2 regions of the Pseudomonas sp. NPDC079086 genome follow, and region 1 is predicted to be linked to the other one. Evidence: riboswitches for the same ligand, from Rfam matches in the RefSeq annotation. Region 1 holds a riboswitch; the other holds the start of a gene.
The links. Region 1 has a riboswitch for cobalamin ahead of ACIGEK_RS18275 (TonB-dependent receptor domain-containing protein). Riboswitches for the same ligand answer to the same signal wherever they lie in the genome.
Positions count from the first base shown of each region.

Region 2: another riboswitch for cobalamin. It lies ahead of cobW (cobalamin biosynthesis protein CobW); the one in region 1 lies ahead of ACIGEK_RS18275 (TonB-dependent receptor domain-containing protein).

Region 1 is NZ_JBITTY010000004.1:39,404-47,260, reverse strand. Features, by position in the region: gene dxs (1-deoxy-D-xylulose-5-phosphate synthase) at 1-1,774, shown strand, start outside; cobalamin riboswitch at 1,841-2,057, shown strand; gene ACIGEK_RS18275 (TonB-dependent receptor domain-containing protein) at 2,157-4,028, shown strand; gene ACIGEK_RS18270 (cobalamin-binding protein) at 4,094-4,891, opposite strand; gene ACIGEK_RS18265 (MFS transporter) at 4,891-5,307, opposite strand; gene ribA (GTP cyclohydrolase II) at 5,304-5,924, opposite strand; gene ACIGEK_RS18255 (TIGR02281 family clan AA aspartic protease) at 6,045-6,692, opposite strand; gene ACIGEK_RS18250 (substrate-binding periplasmic protein) at 6,710-7,438, opposite strand; gene ACIGEK_RS18245 (phosphatidylglycerophosphatase A) at 7,456-7,857, opposite strand, start outside.
Region 2 is NZ_JBITTY010000001.1:738,847-746,703, reverse strand. Features, by position in the region: gene cobN (cobaltochelatase subunit CobN) at 39-3,773, opposite strand; gene cobW (cobalamin biosynthesis protein CobW) at 3,780-4,835, opposite strand; cobalamin riboswitch at 4,935-5,171, opposite strand; gene ACIGEK_RS03590 (cobalamin biosynthesis protein) at 5,258-5,701, shown strand; gene cobM (precorrin-4 C(11)-methyltransferase) at 5,698-6,453, shown strand; gene ACIGEK_RS03580 (YoaK family protein) at 6,474-7,235, opposite strand; gene ACIGEK_RS03575 (hypothetical protein) at 7,260-7,508, opposite strand.

The DNA.
Region 1 (7,857 bases):
ACGCGAATACCTGCTGTATACGGTCGGGCAGACGGGCGGGCATTTCGGCGCAGGTCTGGGCGTGATCGAACTGACCGTAGCCCTGCATTACGTCTTCGACACCCCGGACGACCGCCTGGTATGGGACGTCGGCCATCAGGCCTATCCGCACAAGATCCTCACTGGCCGCCGCGAGCAGATGGGCAGCCTGCGGCAGAAGGATGGCATCGCCGCCTTCCCGCGCCGCTCAGAAAGCGAATACGACACCTTCGGCGTTGGCCACTCCAGCACCAGCATTAGCGCGGCCCTGGGCATGGCCATTGCCGCGCGCATTCAGGGCAGCAAACGCAAGGCCGTGGCAGTCATCGGCGACGGCGCCCTGACCGCCGGCATGGCCTTCGAGGCGCTGAACCACGCCAGCGACGTCAGCGCCAACATGCTGGTGATCCTCAACGACAACGACATGTCGATCTCCAAGAACGTTGGCGGCCTGTCCAACTACCTGGCCAAAATCCTCTCTAGCCGCACTTACGCCAGCATGCGCGAGGGCAGCAAGAAGATCCTCTCGCGCCTGCCAGGCGCCTGGGAGATCGCGCGCAAGACCGAAGAACATGCCAAAGGCATGTTGGTGCCCGGTACCCTGTTCGAAGAGCTGGGCTGGAACTATATCGGCCCGATCGACGGTCACGACCTGCCGACTTTGCTCGCCACCCTGCGTAATATGCGCGACCTCGACGGCCCGCAGTTTCTGCATGTGGTAACCAAGAAGGGCAAGGGCTTTGCCCCAGCCGAAGCTGACCCGATTGGCTATCACGCGATCACCAAGCTGGAGCCGATCAACGCGCCAGCAGCGCAACCCAAGCAAGCCTCTGGGCCGAAATACTCCAGCGTATTTGGCCAATGGCTGTGCGATATGGCCGCGGCAGACCCGCGCCTGGTCGGCATTACTCCGGCAATGAAGGAAGGCTCGGATCTGGTGGCGTTCAGTGAGCGTTATCCCGAGCGCTATTTCGACGTGGCCATCGCCGAACAACACGCCGTAACCCTGGCCGCCGGCATGGCCTGCGATGGCGCCAAGCCCGTAGTGGCGATCTACTCGACCTTCCTGCAGCGCGCCTATGACCAGCTGATCCACGATGTGGCGGTGCAGCACCTTGATGTGCTGTTCGCCATCGACCGCGCGGGCCTGGTCGGCGAAGACGGCCCGACCCACGCCGGTAGCTTCGATATTTCCTACCTGCGCTGCATCCCCGGCATGCTGGTGATGACGCCGAGCGATGAAAACGAGCTGCGCCGCATGCTTACCACCGGCCACTTGTTCGACGGTCCGGCGGCGGTGCGCTACCCGCGCGGCAGTGGCCCTAATGCGGCTATCGAAGCAAGCTTGAAGCCACTGGAAATCGGCAAAGGCATCGTCCGCCGCCAAGGCAGCAAAGTCGCCTTGCTGGTATTCGGCGTACAACTGAGCGAAGCACTTAAGGTCGGTGAAAGCCTGGATGCAACGGTCGTGGATATGCGCTTTGTCAAACCCTTGGACGAGACCTTGGTGCGCCAACTGGCAGCCAGTCACGAGTTGCTGGTGACGATTGAAGAGAACTGTGTGATGGGCGGTGCCGGCAGTGCGGTCAACGAATTCCTCGCCCACGCGGGTATCCTCAAGCCAATGCTGAATCTGGGCCTGCCGGACTACTACGTCGAGCACGCCAAACCAGCGCAGATGCTTGCCGAATGCGGTCTGGATGCACCCGCTATAGAAGCAGCCATCCGCGCGCGCCTCGCCAGCCTTCCAGCATGAATACCGCTCATCCAGAGCTGAGTCAGACTTGCTTGTAATTCATCCAACCGCGCATTAAGGTGCGCGGCGTTTTACTTCTGCCAAGGTTCGCCACTTCCGAAAGAAGCGGCGTTAAACGGGAAGCCGGTGCGCTCATGAAGAGCCAACCCGGTACTGCCCCCGCAACGGTAATCGACCACAGATCAGGATCTGTACGCCGCCTCACGCGCCACTGGGTCATTCCGGGAAGGCGAGGCCGCGCTAGTCGAGAGTCCGGAGACCGGCCTTGCTGGATGTGACTGGTGTTGCGGAGGGCATCACCGTCAAGCTCAGGCTGCGTCCGCGCGCCCGTTCTTGCACCTGCCCTTCTCAAAAGCCGTTCGACCTTTTGAGGATTCTCTACGTGAAATTGTCCCGCCTTGCCCTGGCTGTGGCGCTGCTGCCGCTGACTGCCCATGCTGACCCACTCGAAGTGCAGCCACTGGTTGTGACCTCCGGGCGACATGCCGAACCGATCAAGCAGGCGACCGCCGCAACCACGGTATTTACCCGCAAGGACATCGAACGCCTGCAAGTGCGCAGCGTGGCAGAGCTGCTTGAGCGGGTGCCCGGCGTCAGCGTCAGCCGTACCGGCGGCGCGGGCAGCCAGACCGGCCTATTCGTGCGTGGCACCTCAACTGCGCAAACCCTGGTTTTGGTAGACGGCCAACGCATCTCTGCCGCGTCCAGCGGCACCAGCAGCCTGGAATTTCTCAGCCCGGAGCAGATCGAACGCGTTGAAGTCGTACGCGGCGCACGCTCGGCGCTGTATGGCTCGGATGCCATCGGTGGCGTCGTGCAGATTTTCACCCGTCAAGGCAGCGGTGATGGACTCAAGCCCTATGTGCGCTTTGGCGCCGGCAGCAATCAGACCTTCGAGCGTAGCCTTGGCGTGTCCGGCGGTGACGCGCAAACCCGCTTCAGCCTGGGAGCGGCTCTCGATGAAACCCAAGGGATTGATGCCACACGCGATAACTTCGGCGCCAACGGCGATAACGATGCCTACCGCAATAAATCGCTGAGCCTGAACCTCTCGCACCGATTCAATGACGATCTGAAAATCGGCTTCAGCGCCATCGACCAACGCGGCCAGGCCGAGTTCGAAGACATCTTCAGCACCTCACTGCCCAGCACAGACTTCCAGCTCAGCAGCCTGTCCAGCTACATCGATGCCAACTTCAGCGAAGTCTGGAATAGCCGCCTGGAAATTGGCCACAGCGAAGATAAGCGCGACACCGGTAACGACCAGCCTCAGGCCAGCGCTGACTCGTTCTACAGCTTCAACACCTATCGCGACTCGGCCAATTGGGTAAACACCCTGACTCTCAACGAGCGACACCAAGTGCTGCTGGGCGCCGACTGGTATGAAGATCGTCTGCGTAGTAACACGGACTTTGTCGAGGACTCGCGCTGGAATCAGGCGGCATTTATTCAGCACCGCTACAACGCCGAATACTTCTCGACCGAACTGGGTCTGCGCCATGACAAAAACCAGCAGTTCGGCAGCGAGAACAGCTGGAACGCCGCGTTGACTGTGCCATTCAACAACGACAACGATTTGATTCTGTCCTACAGCGAAGGCTTTCGCGCACCGACCTTCAACGACCTGTACTACCCCGACTTCTGTTTCGGCGGCTTTTGCTCAGCAAGCGCTAACCCCGACCTAAAGCCAGAAACGTCGAAAAGCTACGAAGCCCAGTGGCGCAGCCGCTACAGCGAAAGCGGCGCGCTGGAACTATCGCTGTATCGTATCGACCTGCAGGACGCGATTGTTCTCGACCAGAACTTTATTCCGCAGAACGTGCAGACCGCTCGCATCAATGGCTTCGAGGCAGCCATAAAACAGGAGCTGTATGGCTGGCAGGGCAACCTCGCACTCGCACTGATCGATCCACGGGATCGCGACACTGGCCACACCCTCGCACGCCGCGCCAAGCGCACGCTGAGCCTGGACTTGGATCGCCCCTTCGGTGAGTTTGCAGTAGGAGCCAGTTGGCGCGCGGTCAGTGGCCGCTATGACGATGCCGACAACACCCGTGAGCTGAGCGGTTACGGCCTGCTTAGCCTGCGCGGAAAATGGCAGGCTACCGAGGAAGTGGCCTTCGACCTGAAACTGAACAACCTGTTCGATAAGGATTATGCCGAGGCGACTTACAGCACAACTAACGGACGCTTCGGCTACAACAATGAAGGCCGCACCGCGTTGTTTGCTGTGACCTGGACACCTCAGCTTTGAGCCATCAACCAAACGCTCAATAGACTGACCCCAAGACAGAACCCCGCCATAGCGCGGGGGTTTTCTTAGTGAGCGCGGCTCAACACCTCACATAACCGCTCCACCGCCGCCAGCATCTGAAAGCTCGGCCGCTCCAGGCCTGCATCCGGTACCCGCCACAGTTGCTTACGCTCGACTGCGACCACGCCAGGCCAGATGCGCCAGGCATCCAACTGCTCCTGCGTGCCAGCCAGGATCACCTCGGGGTTCGCTTGCAACACCGCCTCGACGCTGACCTGCGGCGCAGGCAAGGTGAGCTCGGCAAAGATATTCTCGGCACCGCAGATACTCAGGGCGTCGCTGATAATCTGCTGGCCGCCGATGGTGTACAGCGGCGTATCCCAGACCTGATAGAACAGGCGCAATGGCTGTTCACGCTGATAGCGCTGACGCAGCGCGGCCAGCCCGCTATTGAATTGCTGACGCAGTTGCTGGCCCTGATCGGCACGGCCGACACGCGTGCCGATTTCGATGAAGTTCTCAGCCAGGTCAGCCAGCTTGCGTGGCTCAACAACCAGCAGGGGAATACCCATACGTTGCAGCTGCTGACGTTGCGCACGGCTGATGCTGTCAGGCCAGAGCAGCACCAGATCGGGCTGCAGTTCGAGCAAGCTTTCCAGCTCAAGCTGGCCATACCGGCCAACAGAGGGTAGTTGGGCCACAGCTGCCGGACGCTCACCGCCATCGAGCAAGCCGACCAGCAGATTGCCGGCGTCCAATTCCAGCATGATTTCAGTCAGGGAAGGTGCCAGAGTCACCACCCGCTCGACCGCAGCGGCAGGCAATGCCAGCAACAACAGCAGGCAGAGGGTGATGGCGCGCATCAGCCGAGTTGGCGAGGAATGCGGTAGAGGTACAACAGAACGATGCTGGAAATCGCCAGGAGAATCAGCGGAATCGCCTCCAGGCCGGCGAATACCGCGACGGCGGCAATCCAGGCCGGCAACGCTGCACCGAGAAAGGCCAGGCGACGCACACGCGCCAACTCCAGCCAGGCATCGTGCTCATCTGCGGTATCAAGGGCTTTTTCGGTAGCCACCAGTGCACGTTTGTAGGCGCTGAACAGCGGCAGGCTGACAAACATCGAGGCCAGCCCGGCGATAAACAGTGGCATGGTCAGCAGGCCGGTTTTCTGCTCGGCACCAAACAGCAGGTTGAGCACAAACAAAGGGGCCAGGGTCACAGCCAGCTGACGCCACCACTCCAGCGCCAGTCGACGACGCACTTGACCGCGCGTCACAGGCTTTCCTCAACCTCGCCCTGGTGCAGACTGCCGAGCATATGCCCGAGCTTGCCGGCCTTGGTCGCGAGGTATTTTTTGTTATGCGGGTTGTGATCGATCTGCAGCGGCACACGGGTCGCCACCTTGATGCCCATATCGCCCAGCGCCTTGACCTTGCGCGGGTTATTGGTCATCAGCTTAAGTTGGCTGACACCCAGGTGGTCAAGCATCGGCAAGCAGATCGCGTAGTCACGCTGATCGGCGCCAAAGCCCAGGCGTTCGTTGGCCTCAACGGTATCGGCGCCGCCATCCTGCAACTCATAGGCGCGGATCTTGTTCAGCAAGCCGATGCCACGACCTTCCTGGCGCAGGTAAAGCAACACGCCACGGCCCTCATTGGCAATCGCGCGCAGCGCCGCTTCAAGCTGGAAACCGCAGTCGCAACGCAGGCTGAACAACGCATCGCCGGTCAGGCATTCAGAGTGCAAACGGCCCAGCACGGGCGCGCCATCGGCCACATCGCCAAAAGTCAGGGCAACATGTTCCTTGCCAGTGGCTTGCTCAAGGAAGCCATGCATGGTGAATACACCAAAGGGCGTAGGCAGTTGGGAGGCGGCGACAAACACGACGGACACCGGATGCTCCTAAAGAAATGGGCAGGGAAATCAGGTAGGCATTGTAACAGCAGGCCCCGACAGCCGCTTAGCCTGAATTACTGATGATAAGGATCGAGGCAACGCGAGGTTACCAAGCCGCTAGTATTTGGACTCCAACACCAGCACATCCTGCTCGACCTTCCAGCCTACTCGGCTAAGAAAGCTCATGCCGAGCAAGGCCTCGGTAGGCGAACCGCCTTCCAGCACTACGGCCTCGACACCCAGAACCTCTAGTTCACCGATCTTCACTCGGTCCAACGTCACGCGCCAACCGCGTGTCGTACCGCTAGCGGTGCTGACCTGCAACGGCGAACCTACGGCCCGATAATCAATGCCTAAACGCCGCGCATGACCATCATTCAAAGCAATAGAGCTAGCCCCTGTATCCACCAGAAACTGTACCGAATGACTATTTACTGAGCCTGTAACCCAGTAATGGCCGCCAATACCTTTGGCCACACTGAGCCGCTTCTTCTGCGCTTCGGCAAAACCTTCACTGTACTCACGACTCAGGCTGTAACTGCGCTCAACGCCATCGACACGCAACACCGCTCCACGGCTGTCGGCACTGACCACCACAACCCCGCCTGGGCCGATTTGGCCGACTTTGACCAGTTTACGTTGACCATCGACATTCAACACCGCCGCACCAGGGAACAGGCCGACAACCCGCACCTGGGTGGCCGCCATCACCCCATTACCAAGTAACAGCGGCAGGCTTAACAACAGTACTTTCAAGGCGTACATGGAACGTCTCGCACAGGTTAGTCAAACGGGTAAGGTTGCTGCCAGCGCTGAAAAATCGGGCGCAGGCTGCCATCCGCCACCAGGCTATCCATGCGCTTATCGAACAGCTCAGCCAGCGTTCGACCACGCGGGGTATCGGCAAACCCTAGGTAGACCGGCAGCTTGGTCAGCGGGGTAACACGGTAGCGATCAGGCTGACTGGCGGTGCTCAGCACATCCTCAACTTCGGTCAGGGCATCAAGATAAAAATCCACATGACCCACGCCCAGCATGCCGAGGATACCGCTACGGCGGAGCACTTCGCGGTACTGGCGCAAATTTGGCAAATAACGCTGGTATTCATAGCCACGCATCCATACCAGCCGAGACTCGCCGAGGGACTCCTGGGTGGGGATGGGTTTATCCCGCAAGCCGAGCGCGGCAATCTGGTCGGTATCGTAATACCAACGCGGATAGAACACGCCCTGCGCGACTTCATTTAGGTAAGAGCCTGCCCAGGCATCGGCAGCACCGCGCTGCACTAAGCCAATGGAGCGGGTGTAAGGCACGCTATGGATATCCAACTGCACGCCGGCTGGCTCGAATACCGCACGAAAGATCTCCCAGGCCATGCCGCTGCCATCAGCATGGGTATGCCCTTCCCACACTTCGCTGGCAATACGAATCTGCGTCAGCTCAGCGGCACACACCAGCCCGCTGGCAACGCTGATGACCAACCACAGCAACCACCGACAGCAGCGGCCCATTAGCGATCCCTTTCTGATTACCAGCCTAGCGCCGCAGCCAGCCCATTGGCCCAACCCCAGATGACCAGTTGCAGAGCCATCCAGGCGAACACACCGGCGAGCACGTCATCGAGCATGATGCCGACACCGCCATGCACATGCCGATCAATCCAGCGAATCGGCCAGGGCTTGAGGATGTCGAACACACGGAACAATAGGAAGCCTAGCAGCAGCCAGCCCCAGCCGTCAGGCACCAGCCAGAGGGTAATCCACATGCCGACCATTTCGTCCCAGACGATGCCTTCATGGTCGTGCACCCGCAGGTCATCGGCCACCTTGCCGCACAACCAGAAGCCAAACAGCATGGTGATGCCGAGCATCAGCCAGTAGCCCCAGTCCGGCAGCATCTGAAATAGCGGAATAAACGGCAGCGCCACCAG
Region 2 (7,857 bases), on a different contig from region 1:
TGACGGTGTTTTGGTGGATGGATAAAGCGCCATCCACCCTACGATTCTTCGCTATCAATCAGCAGATTTTCCAGCACATCACGGTACTCGCCCGGCGCCTGCCAGAGGCCGCGCTGCTGTGCTTCGAGCAGGCGTTCGATGATGTCTTGCAGGGCGCCGGGGTTGTGTTGCTGGATAAAGTCGCGGGTACTTTTGTCGAGCAAATAGGCGTCGGTGAGCAGCGCGTATTGGTGGTCGTCGACCAGTTCGCTGGTGGCGTCGAAGGCGAACAGGTAGTCGATGGTCGCGGCCAGCTCGAACGCACCCTTGTAGCCGTGGCGCTTCATACCCTCGATCCACTTGGGGTTGGCCGCACGGGCGCGCACCACGCGGTTGAGCTCTTCCTTCAGGGTGCGGATGCGCGGCGTATCCGGCTGGCTGTTGTCGCCGTGGTAGCTGGCCACCTTGGCCCCGCGCAGGGTTTCCACCGCCGCCAGCATTCCGCCCTGGAACTGGTAGTAGTCGTTGGAGTCGAGGATGTCGTGCTCGCGGTTGTCCTGGTTGTGCAGCACCGCCTGCATCTGCTCCAGGCGCTCGGCGAACTGCGCCCGCGCCGGGGTGCCTTCACTGTGTTTGCCGTAGGCGTAGCCGCCCCAGTTCAGGTAGACCTCGGCGAGGTCCTCGCGGGTTTGCCACAAGCGCTCGTCGATGGCGTTCTGCACGCCCGCGCCATAAGCCCCCGGCTTGGAGCCGAACACTCGCCAGCCGGCTTGCTTACGCGCCTCGACTTCGTCCAGGCCGCTGTCCTGCAGAGTCAGGGATTCACGCCAAACCCGGACCGACAGCGGGTTCATGTCCTCTGGCTCATCGAGATCGACCACCGCCTGCACGGCATCATCGAACAGGCGAATCAGGTTACTAAAGGCATCGCGGAAGAAGCCGGACACGCGCAAGGTCACGTCCACGCGCGGGCGGCCGAGTTGCGTCAATGGCAGCACTTCGAAGCGTTCAACGCGCTGGCTGCCGGCCTGCCACACCGGGCGCACGCCCATTAGGGCCAGCGCTTGAGCCATGTCATCACCGCCGGTGCGCATGGTCGCCGTGCCCCACATCGACAGGCCGAGTTGGCGCAGGTGGTCGCCGTGATCCTGCAAATGCCGTTCAAGCAGACGATCCGCCGCTTGCACGCCGATGCGCCAAGCCGTCGGCGTGGGCAGGTTGCGCACATCAACGCTGTAGAAATTGCGCCCAGTGGGCAGCACATCCAGACGCCCGCGACTCGGCGCGCCACTCGGCCCGGCCGGGACGAAGCGCCCATCCAGAGCCGACAACAGGCCGTGCATCTCAGCAGCGCCGCAGGCATCCAGCAGTGGCGCAATCTGCTCACGCAAACGCTGCAGTACCTGGCTACTGAGCGCACCCACGGCTTCGCAATCTGTGCTATCGATCAGGCGCAGCGCCAGCAATTCCAAACGCTCGCGGGTATCGCCGGCGCTGCGCCAGGCCTCATCGCTTAACCCTGCCAACAGCGCCGGACGCGGGCCTTGCCAAGGCGCGGCCATGTCGCAGTCGAGCGGGTCGAAGGCCAATTGCAGATCGCTGGCCAAGGCGCGCAGCAGGCTGGCATTGCCGCCCTGGCCGTCGCCACGGGGAATGCGCAGCAGCGCCAGCAGGGTATCGCGGCGCAGGCTGCCGGCCGGTGATTCGCCAAATACATGCAGGCCATCGCGGATTTGCGACTCCTTCAAGTCGCACAAATAAGCGTCGAGCTGCGGCAGCCAGCTGTTGGGGTCTTCGTTGAGTTGCAGGCCCAGTTCGCGATCCAGGCTGGCCTCGCGCACCTTGAGCAGAATCTCGCCACGCAGCTCGGCGGCGCGGCGCAGGTCGAGCTGGCTGGCCTCGTAATACTCGTCGGCCAGACGTTCCAGATCACGCAGCGGGCCGTAGCTTTCGGCGCGCGTCAGCGGCGGCATCAGGTGGTCGATGATCACCGCCTGGGTGCGCCGCTTGGCCTGCGCGCCCTCGCCCGGATCGTTGACGATAAACGGGTAGATATTCGGCAGCGGGCCGAGAATCGCGCTCGGCCAGCACTGCTCAGACAGGCCGACACTCTTGCCCGGCAGCCATTCCAGATTGCCGTGCTTGCCGACGTGGATCACCGCGTCGCAAGCAAAGGCCCGGCGTAGCCAGCAGTAGAACGCCAGATAACCGTGCGGCGGCACCAGATCGGGATCGTGATACACCGCCGCCACATCCAGCTGATAACCGCGCGCCGGCTGGATGCCGACAAAGGCTAGGCCGAAACGCAGGCCGGCAATCATCAGCCGCCCGCCTCGGAACATCGGATCACTCTGCGGCTCGCCCCAGCGTTCACGCACCGCCTGCTGGTTGGCCGCCGGCAGGCTGTGGAAAAACGCCAGATAGTCCTCCAGCGCCAGGCTCTGCGCGCAGGGTCGTGCGTCGAGCATCTCCAGATCATTGGTCACGCCGCCGAGCAGCTGGTGGATCAGCGCGGTGCCGCTGTCGGGCAAGCCCTCCACCGGATAGCCCTGCTGTTCGAGTGCACGGAGGATATTCAGCGCCGCCGCCGGGGTGTCCAGACCGACGCCGTTGCCGATGCGCCCATCGCGGGTCGGGTAGTTGGCCAGCACCAGGGCGATGCGTTTGTCGGCGTTGGCCTTGTCGGCCAGGGCGATCCAGTTGCGCGCCAGCTCAGCGACAAAATCCATCCCGGCTAAATGCGGCTGATAACACACCACATCGCTCTGGCTGCGCTCACTGCGCCAGGCCAGGCCCTTGAAGCTGATCGGCTGGGTAATCAGGCGGCCATCCAGCTCGGGCAACACGACATGCATAGCCAGGTCGCGCGAACCCAGGCCTTGGGCGCTGGCTTGCCATTGCTCATGGTTATCCAGCGAGCAAATGGCTTGCAGTACCGGGATATCGCGGCGGAAAGGTCGCTCGCTCGGTGCTTCCGGGTTGGACAAGGCGAAGGCGGTGGTGTTGATGATCAGCGCCGTGCCGGTGTCGTCCAGCCAGGTTTCGACCTGGGCCAGGCAGGCGGCCTCCTTGAGGCTGGCCACGGCAATCGGCAGCGGGTTGAGGCCTTGAGCCTGCAGGCGCTGACAGAACACATCGATAAAGCCGGTGTTCGCCGCCTGCACTTGGGTGCGATAAAACAGCAGCGCCACCACCGGCGCAGTCGCTTGCCAATTAGCCTGCCAGTCGGCCAAAACCGCGCTGGCCTGCTGCGGGTGATAGAGGCCCACGCGCGGCAACGGCTGCGGCTCGCCCCAGACATAGTCACGCTGCAGCCACTGGCTGGCGATGCAGTTAAACAGCTGCCGCGCATTCTGCGCGCCGCCCTGACGGAGGAACTGCCAAAGCCGCTCGGCCTCAGCCTGCGGCACAGTGCTCAAGCCCATCAGCTCGGGGTCAGGGTTGTCGCAGCCGGGCACCATGATCACCCGCGCACCGCGCTCGGCCAGCTCAACCAAACGCTCAATACCGTAGCGCCAGTAACTGACGCCGCCGTGCACGGCAATCAGGATGACCTTGGCATGCTGCAGCACCTGCTCGACGTAGAGGTCCACCGAGGCGTGATTACTCAACTGCGCCGGACTGGCTAGGCGCAGGCTCGGGTAATCCTCGGGTAACTGCCGCGCCACCTCGGCCAGTAACGACAGCTGCGAATCGCCGGTGCAGAGAATCACCAGCTCGGCCGGTGTCTGGCCGAGGTCGGCGATGCTGTCGACCGGTACTTGGCTGCCGGGCTGGGTGCGGATTAGATGCATGGGGGCTTAGTTCGCCAATGCCGCCTGCAATTCAGCGCTGATGACAGCCTGATCAAGCTGCTGACCGATCACGATCAAGCGGCTGACCCGCACTTCGTCAGCCTGCCAGGCGCGGTCGAAGTGTTTGTCGAAGCGCTGGCCAACGCCTTGCAGCAGCAGACGCATCGGCTTGCCGGGAATCGCCGCGAAACCCTTGATGCGCAGAATGCCGTGTTTGCTGACCACGTCCTTCAGTGCGCCCAGCAAACGCGCTTCCTCGGCCTCCGGTAGTTCCACGTGGAACGAGTCGAATTCGTCGTGATCGTGCTCTTCATGCCCTTCCAGGTCATGGTGGGTTTTGCGCGCATCGATGTGCAGCTCGGTTTCGCAGTTGAGGCCCAGCAGTACGTCCAGCGGCAGTTCGCCGCCGTGGGCTTCGATAATTTTCACCGCTGGCGGCAGCTCTTCCGCCACTTCGGCGCGCACCGCCGCCAGGGTGGCGGCGTCGAGCAGGTCGGCTTTATTGAGGATCACCAGATCAGCGCTGGCCAGCTGATCCGCGAACAGCTCGTGCAGCGGCGATTCATGGTCGAGATTCGGATCAAGCTTGCGCTGCTGATCGACCTGGTCAGGGAAGGCAGCGAAAGTACCAGCGGCCACAGCTGGGCTATCGACCACAGTGATCACTGCATCCACCGTGCAGGCGTTGCGAATTTCCGGCCAGTTAAAGGCCTGCACCAGCGGCTTGGGCAGGGCCAGACCGGAGGTTTCGATAAGGATATGGTCGAGTTCGCCACGGCGCGCCACTAACTCGCGCATCACCGGGAAGAACTCTTCTTGCACGGTGCAACACAGGCAACCGTTGGCCAGCTCAAAGACGCGGCCGTTGGCTTCTTCTTCGCTACAACCGATGGAGCACTGTTTGAGGATTTCTCCGTCGATGCCCAGCTCGCCGAATTCATTGACGATCACCGCAATGCGCCGCCCGTCAGCGTGGCCAAGCATATGCCGGAGCAAGGTGGTTTTACCGGCGCCGAGAAAGCCGGTAACGATGGTGACGGGAAGTTTGCCGAGGGTTTTCATGGCGAGTCCTGCATAGCGTCGAAAGAAAGACGAGCAGGAGGCGGCACAGACATGACAGCCACGGGGCGTCAGCCAACACCACCGGATCACCCCGCCCGGTTGTCGAAAACGTGACGAGGCAGGTCTCCTGGCTCACGACCGGGCTGGCGTAGATACGCCGGCTACCCCCTTCGCCTTCCCGCGTTTACGCAGTGGCTGTTGTGCTGCAGCGCTTGGGCGGCAGAACAACGCAAGGGGACGAGTCGTTTACAGTTGCGGGGGCAGCCAAGGCATTCACCTTGTTCCCTCTTAGCTTCAGCGGCAGAGCCGCGAAGAACCTCGAACGCGCCAAGGCTACGCAGGCCACGGCGGCCGGTCAATCGCAGTTGACCACTGCCGGCCGCCATGGTGAGCTACGCCGCCGCACACATCGAGCACCGCAGATGATCCCCAGTAACGCCCCTAGCCGCCCCGCTGCCGCCATTCAGGTAGTCGCTGGGCTGGGCTGTCGCAGCGGCTGCAGTGTGGAAGATTTGCTCAGCCTGCTGCTGCACAGTTTGCAGGCGCATGGTCTTAATGTGGATAACTTGGCGGGGCTGGCGAGCATCACGCACAAGCGTGACGAACCGGGCCTGCAGGCGCTGGCCGAACATCTCGGCCTGCAGCTGATCTGTTTCAGCCCTGAAGAGCTGCTGCCCTATCAAAACCTCGTTCAAGCTTGCGCACTTACTCTGGCCGTCACCGGCAGCCCGGCCGTCGCCGAACCCTGCGCCCAGGCGCTGGCCGAACGCCTGGGCGGCCAACCTGTCCGCCTGCTCGGCGGCAAAACCCGTAATGCCAGTGCCACCTGCGCGCTGGCGTCGATTGCACCCAAGGATTTGTCATGACCGTCTACTTTATCGGTGCCGGCCCCGGCGACCCCGAGCTGATCACCGTAAAGGGCCAGCGCCTGCTGCGCAGCTGCCCGGTGATTCTCTACGCCGGCTCGCTGGTACCGGCAGCGGTGTTGGAAGGCCATAGCGCTGAGCAGGTGGTGAACACCGCTGAACTGCACCTGGATGAAATTATCGAGCTGATTGCCCAGGCGCACGGCAAAGGCCAGGACGTGGCCCGCGTGCATTCCGGCGACCCGTCGCTGTATGGCGCGATTGGCGAACAGATCCGCCACCTGCGTCGGCTGGAAATTCCTTTCCAGATCATTCCCGGCGTCACTGCGACCGCTGCTTGCGCCGCCCTGCTGGAAAGCGAACTGACCCTGCCCGAGGTGGCACAGACGCTGATTCTCACTCGCTATGCGAGCAAGTCGGAGATGCCGGCGGGTGAGCAGCTGAGTGATCTGGCGCGCCACGGCGCGACCATGGCCATTCACCTCGGCGTGGTACATCTGAGCAAGATAGTCACTGAGTTGCTGCCGCACTACGGCGCGGACTGTCCGATTGCTGTGGTGCACCGGGCCAGCTGGCCGGATCAGGATTGGGTCAGTGGCACCCTCGCCACCATCGAGGAGCAGGTGCGCGCCAAGGGCTTTCGCCGTACTGCACTGATCCTCGTCGGCCGCGTGCTGCACGCCGAACAGTTCGCCGACTCGGCGCTGTATAACGCCGAGCATCGCCATCTGTTCAGGTCGTCAGACGCTTGAGCGTAACCAACCGATCGACTTCAGCGACGTAGCGCCCTCCGTGCGAGTAACAGCAGGTCATCCAGCGCCGGCACGCAGGCCAGCAACACCAGCAGCAAGGCCAGCGGCACGGTGGCGATGTACCCCAGGTAGCTGAAACCCAGTGCGCCGATCACCCCACCGAGGAAGAAGTACAGCGCTAACAAGCTGAGCACCCGCAACCGCTGACGGTCGGCCATCACCCGGGCTATTTCAGGCCCGCGCGTGCGATTCCAATAGAACAGCTTGCCCAGCTCGATGCCGATGTCAGTGATGATCCCGGTGATATGCGTGGTGCGGATTTCGGCGTTGGAAAGCTTGGTGATCAGCGCGTTCTGCAGGCCCATGATGAAACACAGCAGCATCACCGTCAGCGGCACAAACAGGCCGGTAATCTGCGCCATTGCCGTGCCCAAAAAGCCAAAACACAGCAGCAACACGGCCTCAAGCAGCAGCGGCAAGGCGTATTCGCTGTGCAGATGCCGCCGCCGTGAGTAATTGATCATCACCGTCGAACACGCCGCGCCAAGAAGAAACGACAGCACCGCGCCGAGGCCACCCCAGACCAGCTCATACGCGCCCAGAGCGATGTTATCGGCCATTGCCGAGACAATGCCGGTCATGTGCGAGGTGTATTGCTGCACGGCAAGAAATCCGCCGGCATTGATCGCCCCGGCAACAAAAGCCAGGGTAAACCCAAGATGCCGGTTGGCAGCCGCACTGCGAGTGCGGCCGGTCAGACTTCTCGCATAACGAATGGGCATTGGGTGACCCTGGTTTACAGCCTGTTAGAGATGAATCTCTGTGCCTTTGATGCCGAGTAAGCGCAACTCTTCGATCAGGTCATTGAGGTCGGCGAAGGACTCCACCTGCTCTTGGTCATCAACCAGAAAGAAGCTGGTGCCCGCGCCCTTCTTCAATAGCACGATCCATTCCCGGGTATTGGCCGGGTTGGCGATGATGTGCGTATCAAAGACCACACCCTGCGCCTGCTTACTTTTTATATCTTCACGTGTGGGATGAAAATAAAGTTTCATCCAATTTAAAGCTTCGTTATCAAGCTTCAAAAATTCTATAAAATACTTATAAACCAATTAGATAGAAATCAATCTGCTGAAGGCCTAGGACGGGGTTGTACCGAGATGGAAATCAGTATGGGACGTTAAAGTATCATCCAATTTGCGGCAAGGCCGTTCGCCATGGCCTAAAATATGGAAATAAAGTTTCATCCTTTTGCCGGAAACACAGTGGTGACGGGGCTTGTAGAGGGAAGCCATTTTTGGCCTCCCTCTACACTTGCCAGCTCTAGTTTCTCAGGGCAACGAAACGGACTAGCTAGCGCAATCTAGCTCCACTATTCGGCCTGCCTCATCCAGATATGCTGGT